DNA from 2 places in the Streptomyces sp. NPDC058663 genome. Region 2 is predicted to be linked to the other one. Evidence: riboswitches for the same ligand, from Rfam matches in the RefSeq annotation. Region 2 holds a riboswitch; the other holds the start of a gene.

Region 1 (7,765 bases), on a different contig from region 2:
CGCACAGCAAGGCACCGCGCACCATGAGCACCGACACCCCTGAGAACAAGAACCGCGCCACCGCCGCCGCGATCCTTCCGCTCGTCGGCGGCGCGGACAACGTGACCTCGGTCGTCCACTGCATGACCCGGCTCCGGCTGGGGCTGCGCGACCGTGCACTCGTCCAGGACGCCGCCCTGAAGGCGCTGCCCGCCGTCATGGGCGTGGTCGAGGACGAGACGTACCAGATCGTGCTGGGCCCCGGCACGGTCGCCCGGGTCACCCCCGAGTTCGAAACGCTGGTCGAGGAGCAGAAGGGAAGCGGGCCCGCCCCCGCCGGGCCCGCCCCCGACGCCGCCACCCCGGGAAGCCTTGCCACCCCGGGGATCCCCGCCACCGGAACCGCCGGGACCACCGACGCCACTCCCAGCACCCCCGGCCACTCCCCCTCCGCCGAGGAGCTCGCCGCTCAGGGTGCCGCCCTCAAGGCCGCCAGGAAGGCGAAGAACGCCACCCCGCTGAAGCTCTTCCTGCGCCGCATCGCGAACATCTTCGTCCCCCTGATCCCGGCCCTGATCGGCTGCGGCATCATCGCCGGCCTCAACGGGCTGCTGATCAACCTGGGGTGGCTGCCCGCCCTCACCCCGGCCCTCGCCGCCCTCGCCTCCGGCTTCATGGCGCTCATCGCGGTCTTCGTCGGCCTCAACACGGCGAAGGAGTTCGGCGGGACGCCCATCCTGGGCGGGGCGGTCGCCGCGATCATCGTCTTCCCGGGTGTCGCGAAGATCGACGCGTTCGGCCAGACCCTGTCCCCCGGGCAGGGCGGTGTACTGGGTGCGCTCGGAGCGGCCGTCCTCGCCGTCCACATCGAGAAGTGGTGCAGGAGGTGGGTCCCGGAGTCCCTCGACGTGCTGGTCACCCCCACCCTCACCGTCCTCCTCTCCGGCCTGGTCACGATCTTCGGCCTGATGTTCGTGGCCGGTGAGATCTCCACCGCCATCGGTACGGGCGCGGACTGGCTGCTCACCCACACCGGCGCCTTCGCCGGCCTGGTACTCGGCGGCTTCTTCCTCCCGCTGGTGATGCTCGGCCTGCACCAGGCGCTCATCCCGATCCACACCACCCTCATCGAGCAGCAGGGCTTCACCGTCCTGCTGCCGATCCTGGCGATGGCGGGCGCGGGCCAGGTCGGCTGCGCGGCGGCGGTCTACCTCCGCCTCAGGAACAACCACTCGATCCGCAACACCATCAAGTCCGCCCTCCCCGCGGGCATCCTGGGCGTCGGCGAGCCGCTCATCTACGGTGTCTCGCTGCCGCTGGGCCGCCCCTTCGTCACGGCCTGCGCGGGCGGCGCCGCGGGCGGGGCGTTCGTCGGGCTCTTCTCGATGCTCGGCGACAAGGTCGGCTCCACGGCCATCGGCCCGTCCGGCTGGGCGCTCTTCCCGCTCCTGAAGGGCAACCACGGCCTGGGCACCACCCTCGCCGTCTACGCGGGCGGCCTGCTCGTCGGCTACGCGGCCGGCTTCCTCGCCACGTACTACTTCGGCTTCACCAAGCCGATGCTCGCGGAACTGAACGCGCCGTCCCCCGGGTCCACGACGGCCGACCACGGCAGGCCCAGGGAACCCGTCGCGGCCTGACCCCGCACACGCCACTGGGGCGGCACCCCCGAAGGGATGCCGCCCCAGTGGACGTGCGTACTGCTACCAGCAAGGGGGGACTTAGAAGTCCATGTCCCCGCCCGGCATGCCACCCGGGGCGGCAGCGCCGGCCTTCTCGGGCTTGTCGGCGATGACGGCCTCGGTGGTGAGGAACAGCGCGGCGATGGACGCGGCGTTCTGGAGGGCGGAGCGCGTGACCTTCGCCGGGTCGATGATGCCCTCGGCGATCATGTCGACGTACTCACCGGTGGCGGCGTTGAGGCCGTGACCGATGGGCAGGTTGCGGACCTTCTCCACGATGACGCCACCCTCGAGACCACCGTTGACGGCGATCTGCTTGAGCGGGGCCTCCAGCGCGAGGCGCACGGCGTTGGCGCCGGTCGCCTCGTCGCCCGTGAGCTCCAGCTTGTCGAAGACGGCCGAGGCCTGGAGGAGGGCGACGCCACCACCGGCGACGATGCCCTCTTCGACGGCGGCCTTCGCGTTGCGAACGGCGTCCTCGATGCGGTGCTTGCGCTCCTTGAGCTCGACCTCGGTGGCGGCACCGGCCTTGATGACGGCCACGCCGCCGGCCAGCTTCGCCAGGCGCTCCTGGAGCTTCTCGCGGTCGTAGTCCGAGTCGCTGTTCTCGATCTCGGCGCGGATCTGGTTGACCCGCCCGGCGACCTGGTCGCTGTCACCGGCGCCGTCGACGATGGTCGTCTCGTCCTTGGTGATGACGACCTTGCGGGCGCGGCCGAGCAGGTCGAGCCCGGCGTTCTCCAGCTTGAGGCCGACCTCTTCGGAGATGACGGTGCCGCCCGTGAGGATGGCGATGTCGTTCAGCATGGCCTTGCGGCGGTCGCCGAAGCCCGGGGCCTTGACGGCGACGGACTTGAAGGTGCCGCGGATCTTGTTGACGACCAGGGTGGAGAGCGCCTCGCCCTCGACGTCCTCGGCGATGATCAGCAGCGGCTTGCCGGACTGCATGACCTTCTCGAGCAGCGGAAGGAGGTCCTTCACGTTGCCGATCTTCGAGTTGACGATCAGGATGTACGGGTCGTCGAGAGCCGACTCCATGCGCTCCATGTCGGTCGCGAAGTACGCCGAGATGTAGCCCTTGTCGAAGCGCATGCCCTCGGTGAGCTCGAGCTCCAGGCCGAAGGTCTGCGACTCCTCGACCGTGATGACGCCTTCCTTGCCGACCTTGTCCATCGCCTCGGCGATGAGCTCGCCGATCTGGGTGTCGGCGGCGGAGATGGAGGCCGTCGAAGCGATCTGCTCCTTGGTCTCGACATCCTTCGCCTGCTCCAGGAGCGCGGCGGAGACGGCCTCGACGGCCTTCTCGATGCCACGCTTCAGGGCCATCGGGTTGGCACCCGCGGCTACGTTGCGCAGGCCCTCACGAACCAGCGCCTGCGCGAGGACGGTCGCGGTCGTCGTACCGTCACCGGCGACGTCGTCCGTCTTCTTCGCGACCTCCTTGACGAGCTCGGCACCGATCTTCTCGTACGGGTCCTCGAGCTCGATCTCCTTGGCGATGGAGACACCGTCGTTGGTGATCGTGGGGGCGCCCCACTTCTTCTCAAGGACGACGTTGCGGCCCTTGGGGCCAAGGGTGACCTTGACGGCGTCGGCGAGCTGGTTCATGCCACGCTCGAGGCCGCGCCGGGCCTCCTCGTCGAACGCGATGATCTTGGCCATGTGAAGTGGTCCTCCCAGGACGTAGGGGGCACCCCCTGCTCCTTAAGAGCTTGGGGGAGGATTTTCTCCGGACCGGTGGTCGGCGCCCGCGACGGACGGCCCGAGAGTGCGGAGGAATCCTTACCCCAGCACCCTTCGGACCTCACCTACCTGGTCCAAGTTTCTGTCACTCTCACGGGGAGAGTGCTAACGCCAATGATTAGCACTCGGCATAGGAGAGTGCAAGCGACTACCACGGATCGCGGGCCGCGCGGCCCGTCGCCGGCCGGCCGCGGCGGGGGTCTGACGCCTCGGTGACCTGGGGCGGAGCGGGAGACGCACCCCTTGGCGGCCCTCGGACGCACCAAGGGCCCGTACCCCTGGTGACGGGATACGAGCCCTAGGTGCGTGAGTGCTGATGAAGTCGCTGAAGTGTGCGTCGGTGGCCGATCGCGCCGAGATCAGACGGCGAGCTTGACCATGTCCGCCTGCGGACCCTTCTGGCCCTGCGAGATCTCGAACTCGACTCGCTGACCTTCTTCAAGGGTGCGGTAGCCGTCCATCTGAATCGCGCTGTAGTGGACGAAAACATCCGCACCACCGTCGACCGCGATGAAGCCGTACCCCTTCTCCGCGTTGAACCACTTGACGGTGCCCTGAGCCATGCCTAACTCCCCTATTACTGGCCCTTGCGCGGGACCGCACTTCGCGGCCCCGGGTCAGACCCCACCCGCCGACAGGAACGCGGTAGGTGTGCGCCGAAGCGCGTCGACCGCGGCTGAATGTATCCGCCCAACTGCCCTCTGCAACAGGTCAATTGGACGAGAAATCTAGGAAGGCCCGAATGGCCGGATCGGTCGACTGCCCGCGTTCCGGGGCAAGTCGGGCCGGACATAATGTGCGTTTCGGCGGCAAAGGGGGCGAATACGCGGGCCCCAGTTTGTCGCGTTCTCATCTGCGCACGGCAGGGACGAGCGACGGGGCTTCCCCTACTCTACCTCTTTCAACCATGCAGAATTGCCCCCTCCGTTTGTGAACGGAGGGGGCAACTGGGGGTACCGCGGCGCGCGTTGGGGACGCCTGCACGCCCCCACGCCCAGGACTCAGCCTGCGGCACTGTGCCCGATGGTCAGCCTCCGGCACTGCGCTCGACGGTCAGCCTCCGGCGACGGCCGGGATGATCGACACGCCGGCGCCGTCCGGAGTGGCCGTCTCCAGGCCGCTCTCGAAGCGCACGTCGTCGTCGTTCACGTACACGTTCACGAAGCGGCGCAGCTTGCCCTGGTCGTCCAGGACGCGGGCGGCGATGCCCGTGTGGTTCTTCTCCAGGTCGGCGATGACCTCGGCGAGGGTGCCGCCCTCGGCGGTGACCTCGGCCTCGCCGCCCGTGTACGTACGGAGGATGGTGGGGATGCGGACCTTGACGCTCATGGTGTTTCTGCCTTCCGGTGCGTACGTACGAGGTTCAGCGGCTCAGCGGGCCGGGATTCAGCGTGCCAGTCCGGCGTCGCGGAACGCCTGAAGGCTCGGCCGGATGGTCGCGGAGGGTCCCGTGGTCGGGGCCACCGCGTCCAGCGTCTTGAGGCCGTCGCCCGTGTTGAGCACGACGGTGGTCAGCGCCGGGTCGAGCAGTCCGGCCTCGATGAGCTTCTTCGTCACGCCGACGGTCACCCCGCCCGCGGTCTCCGCGAAGATGCCCTCGGTGCGGGCGAGCAGCTTGATCGCGTCGACGACCTGCTCGTCGTTGACGTCCTCGACCGCGCCGCCGGTGCGCCGGGCGATGTCCAGGACGTACGGGCCGTCGGCCGGGTTGCCGATGGCGAGGGACTTGGCGATGGTGTTCGGCTTCTGCGGCTTCACCACGTCGTGCCCGGCCTTGTACGCGGTGGAGACCGGCGAGCAGCCCTCCGCCTGGGCACCGAAGATCTTGTACGGCTTGTCCTCGACCAGACCCAGCTTGATCAGCTCCTGAAGACCCTTGTCGATCTTCGTGAGCTGCGAACCCGACGCGATCGGGATGACGAGCTGGTCCGGCAGCCGCCAGCCGAGCTGCTCGCAGATCTCGTACGCCAGGGTCTTGGAACCCTCGCCGTAGTACGGGCGCAGGTTGACGTTGACGAAGCCCCAGCCCTCGCCGAGGGGGTCGCCGATGAGCTCGGAGCAGAAGCGGTTCACGTCGTCGTAGTTGCCCTCGATGCCGACGAGCTCGCCCCCGTACACGGCGGCCATGACGACCTTGCCCTGCTCCAGGTCGTGCGGGATGAACACGCAGGAGCGGAAGCCTGCCCGCGCTGCGGCGGCACCGACGGCGCCGGCCAGGTTGCCGGTGGAGGAGCAGGAGAGCGTGGTGAAACCGAAGGCGCGGGCGGCCTCGACGGCGATCGCGACGACGCGGTCCTTGAAGGAGTGCGTCGGGTTGCCGGAGTCGTCCTTGACGTACAGGCCGCCGGTGACGCCCAGCTCGCGGGCCAGGTTGTCGGCCTTGACCAGCTTGGTGAAGCCGGGGTTCAGGCTGGGCTTGGTGGCCACGTCGGCGGGGACGGGCAGGAGGGGGGCGTAGCGCCAGATGTTGTCCGGGCCTGCCTCGATGCGCTTCTTCAGCTCTTCGGGGCTGTCGGCGGGAAGGTCGTACGCGACTTCCAGCGGGCCGAAACAGAGCTGACAGGCGAAGATCGGGCCGAGGGCGAAGCGCTCTCCGCACTCGCGGCAGGACAGGGCGGCGGCGGGGCCGAGGTCGACGGCGGCGGCGGGGGTGGTCTCAGCGGTCTGCACAGCCATGATGGCGAGGTCCTTTCCTCATCTTCCCCGTGACGGCTTTCGCCACGAGACGGAATTGGCACCTTCCCGGCCTGACCTCGCGGTCGGCTGGGGGGTTGCCGGGACTTCAACGGGCCGTTTCCCTCAGTCCCTCTGGATGAGCGCTATGACTCCGGGGCCCGCCTGAGCGGCCCGGGTGTTTGTGTGCGGCGACCACCCCGACATGCGAGGGCCCTCCGCGTTGTTCAAGACTGTAACCGAACCCCCGGGCCCATGAGACAGGCGTCCGGACCGCGAGATAGATCACAGAAGTCGGGAGTGACGGGCGTGCTGCGAGAGGTGGAGCGCTGGCTGGGCGCGCGGTCCTGGGCGGCCGCCGACCGCCCGCTGGAGCGGCTGCTGGCCGCCAAGGCGGCCAGGGGCACCACCGTCAGCGTCGTCCTGCCCGCACTCGACGAGGAGGCGACGGTCGGCGCCATCGTGACCGCGATCCGCGCGGAGCTGATGGGCCCGGAGGCGGGGGGCGGCGGGGTGCCGCTGGTGGACGAGCTGGTGGTGATCGACTCCGGCTCCACCGACGGGACGGCGAAGGCGGCGGCCGCGGCCGGGGCGCGGGTCGTGCACAGGGACGACATCCTCCCCCGGCTGCCCGCGGTGGCGGGCAAGGGCGAGGTGCTGTGGCGCTCGCTGCTGGTCACCCGGGGCGACGTGCTCTGCTTCGTGGACGCGGACCTGGTCGACTTCGACCCGGCGTTCGTCTCCGGCATCGTCGGGCCGCTGCTCACCGACCCCGGCATCGACCTGGTCAAGGCGATGTACGACCGCCCGCTGGGCGGCGCGGCGGGTCAGGGCGGCCGGGTGACCGAGCTGGTGGCCCGTCCCCTGCTCAACCTGCACTGGCCCCAGCTGGCCGGTTTCGTCCAGCCGCTGGGCGGCGAGTACGCGGCCCGGCGCTCGCTCCTGGAACGGCTGCCGTTCCCCGTGGGCTACGGAGTGGAGCTCGGGCTCCTCGTCGACGCCCTGCACACCGTGGGGCTCGACGCGCTCGCTCAGGTGGACGTGGGCGTGCGCAGACACCGCCACCAGGACGGGCAGGCGCTGGGACGGATGGCGGCCACCATCTACCGCACGGCCCAACTGCGGCTCTCCCGCGGCCACTTGGTGCGCCCCGAACTCACCCAGTTCGAGCGCGTCGAGAACGGCTTCGTCCCGCACACCCACCCGGTGGACACCGAGGAGCGGCCGCCGATGCGCGAGATCGGGGAGTACGCGGCCCACCGCGCGGCATAGCGTTCGGGGGTCCCGGTGTGCGTACGTCACCGGCGCCACGCCCACCGACGGCGCCCCAGGTGTCGCGCACCTCACCGGCGCCACACCCGCAGCCATGGCCCCTCCTGTCGCCCGCGTCACCGGCGCCGCACCCACGGGCCCGGGGCCCCTTGTGTCGCGCACATCACCGGCGCCACGCCCACGGACGGCGCGCCGCCACGTTTGAGGGAATCCCGGACGGGCTAGGTTTCGCCACATGGCAGCCCAGATCCTTGTTGCGTCCAATCGCGGACCGGTCTCGTACACGCTCGACGGCGAAACCGGCTCGCTCGACGCCCGGCGTGGCGGCGGCGGTCTCGTCTCCGGCCTCAGCGCCATCGGCTCCGAAGGCTCCTTGTGGGTCTGCTCGGCGCTCGGTGACGGAGACCGGGAGGCGG
Region 2 (7,765 bases):
CGCCCTGCGCGCCAAGGGCGAGACGGTGGAGGAAGTGACCGGTCTGGTACGGGCGATGTACGCGCACGCCCGCACCATCGACGTCCCCGGCCCCAGCGTCGACATCGTCGGCACCGGCGGCGACCTCGCAAAGACCGTCAACATCTCCACCATGTCCGCGATCGTCATCGCCGGCACCGGTGCGAAGGTCGTCAAGCACGGCAACCGCGCCGCGTCCTCCGCCAGCGGCTCCTCGGACGTCCTGGAGAAGCTCGGCGTCAATCTCGACCTGACGCCGCAGCGCGTGGTGGAGGTCGCCGAGGAGGCCGGCATCACCTTCTGCTTCGCGGTGAAGTTCCACCCGGCGCTGCGCTACGCCGCCAAGGCCCGCAGGGAGCTCGGCGCGCAGACCACGTTCAACATCCTGGGTCCGCTCACCAACCCGGCACAGGTGCGCGCCCAGGCGGTCGGCGTCGCCGACCTGCGGATGGCGCCCATCGTAGCCGGAGTGCTGGCCGAACGGGGCAACTCCGCCCTGGTCTTCCGCGGCGACGACGGCCTCGACGAGCTGACCACCACGGCGACCTCGCGGGTGTGGATCGTGCGGGACGGCGCCGTGCGCGAGGAGGCCTTCGACCCGCGCGACGTGGGCCTGGACATCGTCCCCGTGGAGGCGCTGCGGGGCGCCGACGCCTCGTACAACGCGGAGGTCGCCCGCCGGCTGCTGGCAGGCGAGCAGGGCCCCGTACGGGACGCCGTCCTCCTCAACACCGCCGCGGCCCTCGTCGCACTGAACCCCGGGGCGGGAGCGCTGCACGAGGAGATCGCCGCCGGGATCGAGCGGGCGCGCGAATCCCTCGACTCCGGCAGCGCCCAGCGTGCGCTGGAGCGCTGGGTGGCGGCCAGCAACGCCTGAAGCCAGACGGTGGTGTGACGCGAAGCGCAGTCCGGGTGTCTCGAAACGCGGACTGCGCTCTTGCGTGACGTAGATCGTGTGGCAGGATGCTGTACAGGTCATGAGTGACAGCGACTACGGCCCCGGCCCGCTGTCCGGCAACCCTCCGTCCGTGGCGGGGTGCCCCGGGTGAAGACCAGGTCGTAGGCAGCGAGGTCTACGGCAAGCGCGGACCCCTGCGCACTCCCTTTGGAGTGGCGCGCCCCTGGGGTCCTGGTCCTCAAGGGAGAAGTCTCGTGAGCAAGCGAATGCGATAGGGCCCCTCGGCCCCGTTCCACCTTCACCTCCGTGCCGCCCCCCCCTGTGGCGTCGCGTCGAGGCAACTCCCGTACCGCCCACGGCAACTGAGCCTCTCTCAGGCGTACGGGAACTTCTGAAGCCATTCCGCCTTGTCCCGCCAGGAGTTTCGCCATGCCCGCATCCCCCGTTGCCGTCGCCACCGCTTCCCCGTCCGCCGCCGAGAGTGCCGACCCCTGCTGCGGGGCGCCGCTGCCCGTCCTCGGACGGGACGTGGCCGTGCCGCTGGTGACCGGCGGAGAGGTCACGTACGCGGCCCTCGACTACGCAGCGAGCGCTCCGGCGTTGCAGCGGGTCTGGGACGACGTCGCGGCGTACGCCCCGTACTACGGCAGCGTGCACCGCGGGGCCGGGTACCTCTCGCAGCTCTCCACGGACCTCTTCGAGAACAGCCGCCGGACCGTCCACGAGTTCCTGGACTGCCGCGACGACGACCAGGTCGTCTTCACCCGCTCCACCACCGACTCGCTGAACCTGCTCGCGGCCGTACTGCCCGCCGGCTGCCAGGTGTTCGTCTTCGAGACCGAGCACCACGCGTCGCTGCTGCCCTGGCAGGACGCCGAGGTCACCTACCTCGACGCCCCGCGCACCCCGGCCCAGGCCGTCGAGACCCTGGAGCGCGCGCTGGCCGCCCGCGATCCCCACGGTCCCGCCCTGGTCTGCGTGACCGGTGCCTCGAACGTCACCGGGGAGATCTGGCCGGTGCGCGAGCTCGCGGCCGCGGCGCACGCCCACGGTGCGCGGATCGTGCTGGACGCCGCGCAGCTCGCGCCCCACCACCCGGTCTCCGTCCAGGAGCTGGACGTGGACTGGGTCGCCTTCTCCGGGCACAAGCTGTACGCGCCGTTCGGCTCCGGGGTGCTGGCAGGCCGGGCCGACTGGCTGCAGGCGGCGGACCCCTACCTGGCCGGCGGCGGCGCGTCGAAGAAGGTCGCCCGGCGCACCGACGGCGGCGTGGACGTCGAGTGGCACACCACCGCCGCCCGTCACGAGGCCGGCTCGCCCAACGTCATCGGCGTCTACTCCATCGCCTCCGCCTGCAAGGCGCTCACCGAGGCGGGCTTCGACGGCCTGGTCGCGCGTGAGCAGTCGCTGGTGCGCAGGGTGCGTGAGGGGCTCGCGGAGGTGCCCGCCGTCAAGGTGCTCTCGCTGTTCGGGGACGACGCGCCCCGGGTCGGCGTCATCTCCTTCGTGGTGGAGGGCTGGAACAGCTCCCACTTCGCCGCCGCCCTCTCCGCCGAGTACGGGATCGGGGTCCGCGACGGCCTCTTCTGCGCCCACCCGCTGGTGCGCACCCTGCTGGGCAGCGACCCGCAGGACCCGGGCGAGTGCGGTGCCCCGGAGGCGGAGCCTGGCGAGAGGTCGCTCAACGCGATCCGGGTGAGCTTCGGCGCGGGTACGCCGGACGAGCACGTGGAGCGGTTCCTCTCGGCGGTGAAGGAACTCGTCGCCGACGGCGCGCAGTGGAACTACCGGACCGAGGACGGGCGCTGCGTCCCGGCGGTCTGAGCACATCGGGGCGGGGCCTCCTGCGTGCGGCAGGGGGCCCTCGCGCGTACCGGCCGGGTCAGCCGTCGAGGCCGATCGAGAAGGCCGCTTCCAGGTCGTGCTGGGAGTAGGTGCGGAACGCGACGTGCGTGTCCGTGCCCTCGACGCCGGGGATCTTGCTGATGGAACCCGGGATGATGTCCGCGAGGTCGTCGTGCCGCCCGACACGCACCATGGCGATCAAGTCGTACGTACCGGTCACCGAGAACACCTCGCTGACGCTGTCGAGCGCGGCGATCGACTCGGCGATCTCGGGGATCCGGTCCACGCTGGTCCTGATGAGCACGATCGCGGTGATCACGGCTGGCTTTCTCCCTCGGTGGCCGGTGGCGCTGCTGCGGCCTTCACTCTAGTCCCACGCGGGAAGCGCACCCACGTGTAGAGGAACCCCGCGGCGAAGCCCACCACGTGCGCCAGGTAGGCCACCCCGGCGCCGGTGCCGAAACCCTGCGCGGCCAGCCACTGGAGCACGAACCAGAAGACCAGGACGATCCAGGCGGGAAAGCGCAGCGGCAGGAACAGCAGGAAGGGGAAGAGGCTGGTCACGCGCACCCGGGGGAAGAGCCGCAGGAACGCGCCGAGCACCGCCGAGATCGCCCCCGAAGCCCCCACCAGCGTCTCCTCGGACGAGGAGTGCGCCACCGCGTACACCACGAGCGCGACATAGCCGGTCACCACGTAGAAGAGCAGGAAGTGGAACCGGCCCAGGTACGCCTCGGTCATCGCCCCGAAGACGTACAGGAAGAGCATGTTGCCGAGCAGGTGCAGCCAGTTGCCGTGCACGAACAGGGCGGTGAGCGGGGTCAGGGCGGCGGGCGGGGACAGCCGCACCAGCTCCGCGGGGACCACTCCCCAGCGCTCGAAGTAGGCGCTCTGCGCGGCGAGCAGGGTGTCGCCGGTGCCGTAGGCGGGACTGAAGCCGGAGGCCGGGCCCAGCAGGAAGACGACGCAGCAGACGGCGATGAGGGCGTACGTCACGACCGGGGCGCGCGCGAGGGCCCGCCACCGGGCCGGCAGGTCCTTCACCGTGACCTTGATCATGGGTGCGAGCATGACGCACCCGGCGCGGCCGGACCGGCTGCCCCGCCGGTCTCAAGGGTCGGCCGTACCCCGCGCGGGGTACGGGGAAGGCCGTAGGGTTGCGCGCAGGGTATCCGCAGTTCGACGGCGCACCGCGGCAACGACGTACGACATTTGTGTGAAAACGCAGATACGAGGAAGAGGACGGTACGTATGACGACGACGGTTCCCCTGCCCACCGCCGGTACCCGGTGGCGCTGCACGCTCTGTGGCAACCTCACGCGGTTCGACGTGACCCGCTCCTCGAAGGTCGTGGAGTACGTCCACCTCGACCTGGCCGGGGAGTCGAAGGTCGAGGAACGCGAGGTGGTCAGTGAGACCATCGAGTCGGTGCGTTGCCGCTGGTGCAACGCGGTGGATCAGATCGAACTGGTGGACAGGCCGGACGCCGTCTCCTGAGGGCCTTGGCAGGTCTGCGGGAGAGCGGCCCGGCAGGGCAGTGCCCATGAGGGCACGAAGGTAGTGGGGTGACGGATGGTGGAGCCTGCGAGCGGCGCGGAACCGGCCGGCTCGGCCGACGACGCCGCGGAGGCGCTCGACCGCCCGTTGCCCGACGGGGTGCGGCGCCGGGTCGTGACGCTGGTCTCGGACGCGTTCGGCGGCCTCACCGTCGTGGAACTTCCCGCCCAGCTGAGGCAGTACGCCCGGTTCACCCCGACCAGGCGCGCCAAGTTCGCGGGCAACGCGATGGCGGCGGCACTGGAGAGCGACCCGGTCTTCCGGCGGCGCATCGGCGCACGGCTGCGCGAGGCACAGCCCGAGCTGACGGGCGCGCTGGAGGCCGGGTCGCCGCCCGCTGCCGCCGACCCCCTCGACGTGGCGGCAGCGGCCTATGTGCTGCGGCCGGCCGGCTGGGTGAAGCTGGTGACGTCGGCGGGCGAGGAGGCCGAGCGGGCGGACGCCGAGCGCGCCCAGGAGGCCGCTCTGCGCGAACTCGAGCAGCTGCGCGCCGAGTTGGCCGAAGCCAGGGGCCGTACGAGGGCGGAGACCGAGCGGCTGCGCAGCGAGCTCGAGGGCGCCCGCAAGGAGTCCGACGCCGCCCAGCGCAAGCTGCGCGGCGCGCTGAGCGACGTCAAGCGCGGTGAGGCCGCGCTGCGCAGGACGCAGGCGGAGATCGACGGGATCAGGGCGGAGGCGGCCGCCCAGGTGGCGTCCGCCGAGGCCGAGTCGCGGCGGCTGCGGGCCAGGCTCGGCGAGGCGGAGGCGTCCGCCGAGGCGGGACGCCGAGCGGTGCGCGAGGGGCGCAGCGTCGAGGACATGCGCCTGCGGCTGCTGCTGGACACGGTGCTCGAAGCGGCTCAGGGACTGCGCAGGGAACTGGCGCTGCCGCCGTCCGCGGGGCGTCCCGCCGACACCGTGGACGCGGTCGAGCCGGGGCGGATGTCGCCCAAGGACATCGCGACCCGGGCCCTGTCCGACACCGACCCGGCCGTGCTGGACCAGCTTCTCGCGCTGCCCCAGGCGCACTTGGTGGTCGACGGCTACAACGTGACCAAGACCGGCTATCCGACGATGCCGCTGGAGAAGCAGCGGCTGCGGCTGCTCGGCGGGCTCTCCATGCTCGCCGCCGCCTCGGGCGCCGAGGTGACCTGTGTGTTCGACGGTGCGGAGCTGGCCGCTCCGGTGCTGCTCGCGCCGCCGCGCGGGGTGCGGGTGCTGTTCAGCAAGGCGGGCGTGACGGCCGACGAGCTGATCCGGCAGCTGGTGCGGGCCGAACCGGCCGGGCGGCCGGTGGTCGTGGTTTCGACGGACCGCGAGGTCGCGGACGGGGTCGCGAAGTCCGGCGCCAGGCCGGTCGCTTCGGCGATGCTGCTGAAGCGGCTTTCGCGCGCTTGACGGAGATTCCGGGCCGATGCCCAACTAATGCGGATAATGCCCGAATTGAGGCCGATTCGGAATGGCATTCCGTCAACACCCCGTGACGCGCTGTGTGACGCGTGGAAATTATGTGTCTCGTGGGCGAGATTTTTCCTGTGAGGATTTGAACTGATCACAAGAAGGTCACTAGGGTCTGGGCTCGAACCTTCGCGCGGTTGATCACTCATCCGGAGTATCAGCGAGGTCGCCGCCAACCGCTGACCGGTAGGTGGTTCGAGGATGAAGGAGCTCGCCTCCGTGGCGTCCCACCGTCGACCCAAGAACCCGAGCCGCACGCGTGTGACCGTGCTCTCCCTTGCCGCCACCGCAGCCGTGGCGCTCACCTCGCAGTCGGCGAACGCCGTACCCAAGCCGGACAAGAAGGAAGTCAAGGCGAAGGTCGACGCGCTCCACGAGGAGGCGGAGGGCGCCACGGAGAAGTTCAACGCGGCGAAGGAGAAGCAGACCACCCTGGAAAAGCAGGTCAAGGGCCTCCAGGACAAGTCCGCACGGGGTCAGGGCGAGCTCAACCAGATGCGCAAGGGTCTCGGTTCGCTGGCCACCGCCCAGTACCGCACCGGCGCCGTCGACCCCTCGCTCCAGCTCTTCCTCTCCTCCGAGCCGGACCAGTTCCTGGACCGCGCCGCCGCCATGAACCAGCTGACCGCCAAGCAGGCCGAGTCGCTGCGCAAGATCCAGGCCAAGCAGCGCACCCTCACCCAGCAGCGCGCGGAGGCCTCCGGCAAGCTCGCCAACCTGGCCGCCGTACGCAAGGAACTCGGCGAGAAGAAGAAGTTCGTCCAGGGCAAGCTCGCCGAGGCGCAGACCCTGCTCAACACGCTGACCAAGGCCGAGCGCGACGCCATGGCAGCCGAGGAGAACCGGGCCAGCAGGGACGCCGGCGACCGCGCCGAACTCGGCAACGAGGCGCCCGCCTCCGGCATCGGCGCCGCCGCCATGGCCCAGGCCAGGACGAAGATAGGCGCGCCCTACGACTGGGGCAACAAGGGTCCCAACGCCTTCGACTGCTCCGGACTGGTCTACTGGGCCTTCAAGCAGGTCAACGTGACCGTGGGCGGCAGCACGTACACCCAGGAGAGCGCGGGCCGGAAGATCTACAACCGGAGCGAACTGCGCCCCGGCGACCTGGTGTTCTTCAACAACCTCCAGCACGTGGGCTTCTACGCCGGCAACGGCATGTCGCTGCACGCCCCCAAGCCGGGCACCAACGTGCGCATCGAGGACATGAAGTACCTCGGCCCGTTCCAGTTCGGCGTGCGCGTCGGCGGCTGAGACCGGCCCGACCGTGGCCTGCCGCCGGGAGGGCGGCACGCCCGCGATACCCGGCGACCGGCCCTGAACACACCGCCCGTTCGAGCGAATTGCGCCACCCCCGCACTGACTCCCCGCCCCGCCGGTGACCCTGGTCACCGGCGGGGCGTCGTGCTGTTCGCCCCTCGTTCGAACGCGCCGGGGCCTTTGGCCACCGCGTGACCGTCCCGCTACTGTCTGCTCGCGCAGCTCCCGTCCGGCAGTCCGCCCGCCCCGGGCGGCAGGGCGCTGCCACCCAGCAGTGGAAGGAGTGCGGCTTCCCGTGGCGTCACACCGTCGTCCCTCGCAGTCCGGGCTCACACAGAGCACCCGGGTCACCGTCCTGTCCGCCGCCGCGGCCACCGCGGCAGCGGCCCTCGGGGCCACCCCGGCAAGCGCCGACCCGGGGGGCACGTCCACGGCCACCAAGGCGACCGTCGACCGGCTCTTCGAGCAGGCCGAGCAGGCCACCGAGCAGTTCAACCGGGCCGACGAGCGCGCCGACACGCTGCGCAAGGAGGTCGGCCGGGCCCGCGACCGCACGGCCAGGGGACAGGAGCGGATCAACCGGATGCGCGGCGTCCTGGGACAGCTGGCGGGCGCGCAGTACCGCTCGGGCGGCATGGACCCCTCGGTGTCCCTGCTGCTCTCGGAGGATCCCGACAGCTACCTCGACAAGGCCGCCGCCCTCGGCCGGGTCGGCGCGCTGCACACCGGGCGGCTGCGCGAACTCAACCA

What was found. Region 2 has a riboswitch for S-adenosylmethionine ahead of ACFWVV_RS29925 (aminotransferase class V-fold PLP-dependent enzyme). Riboswitches for the same ligand answer to the same signal wherever they lie in the genome.
Region 1: another riboswitch for S-adenosylmethionine. It lies ahead of thrC (threonine synthase); the one in region 2 lies ahead of ACFWVV_RS29925 (aminotransferase class V-fold PLP-dependent enzyme).

The regions. Positions count from the first base shown of each region.
Region 1 is NZ_JBHXRV010000033.1:52,049-59,813, forward strand. Features, by position in the region: gene ACFWVV_RS23665 (PTS transporter subunit EIIC) at 24-1,619, shown strand; gene groL (chaperonin GroEL) at 1,701-3,323, opposite strand; gene ACFWVV_RS23675 (cold-shock protein) at 3,764-3,967, opposite strand; gene ACFWVV_RS23680 (MoaD/ThiS family protein) at 4,458-4,733, opposite strand; gene thrC (threonine synthase) at 4,791-6,080, opposite strand; SAM riboswitch class I at 6,096-6,223, opposite strand; gene ACFWVV_RS23690 (glucosyl-3-phosphoglycerate synthase) at 6,387-7,349, shown strand; gene ACFWVV_RS23695 (trehalose-6-phosphate synthase) at 7,585-7,765, shown strand, end outside.
Region 2 is NZ_JBHXRV010000049.1:35,470-43,234, reverse strand. Features, by position in the region: gene trpD (anthranilate phosphoribosyltransferase) at 1-895, shown strand, start outside; SAM riboswitch class IV at 992-1,109, shown strand; gene ACFWVV_RS29925 (aminotransferase class V-fold PLP-dependent enzyme) at 1,346-2,740, shown strand; gene ACFWVV_RS29920 (Lrp/AsnC family transcriptional regulator) at 2,799-3,080, opposite strand; gene ACFWVV_RS29915 (rhomboid family intramembrane serine protease) at 3,077-3,820, opposite strand; gene ACFWVV_RS29910 (hypothetical protein) at 4,013-4,258, shown strand; gene ACFWVV_RS29905 (NYN domain-containing protein) at 4,334-5,695, shown strand; gene ACFWVV_RS29900 (NlpC/P60 family protein) at 5,975-7,009, shown strand; gene ACFWVV_RS29895 (NlpC/P60 family protein) at 7,311-7,765, shown strand, end outside.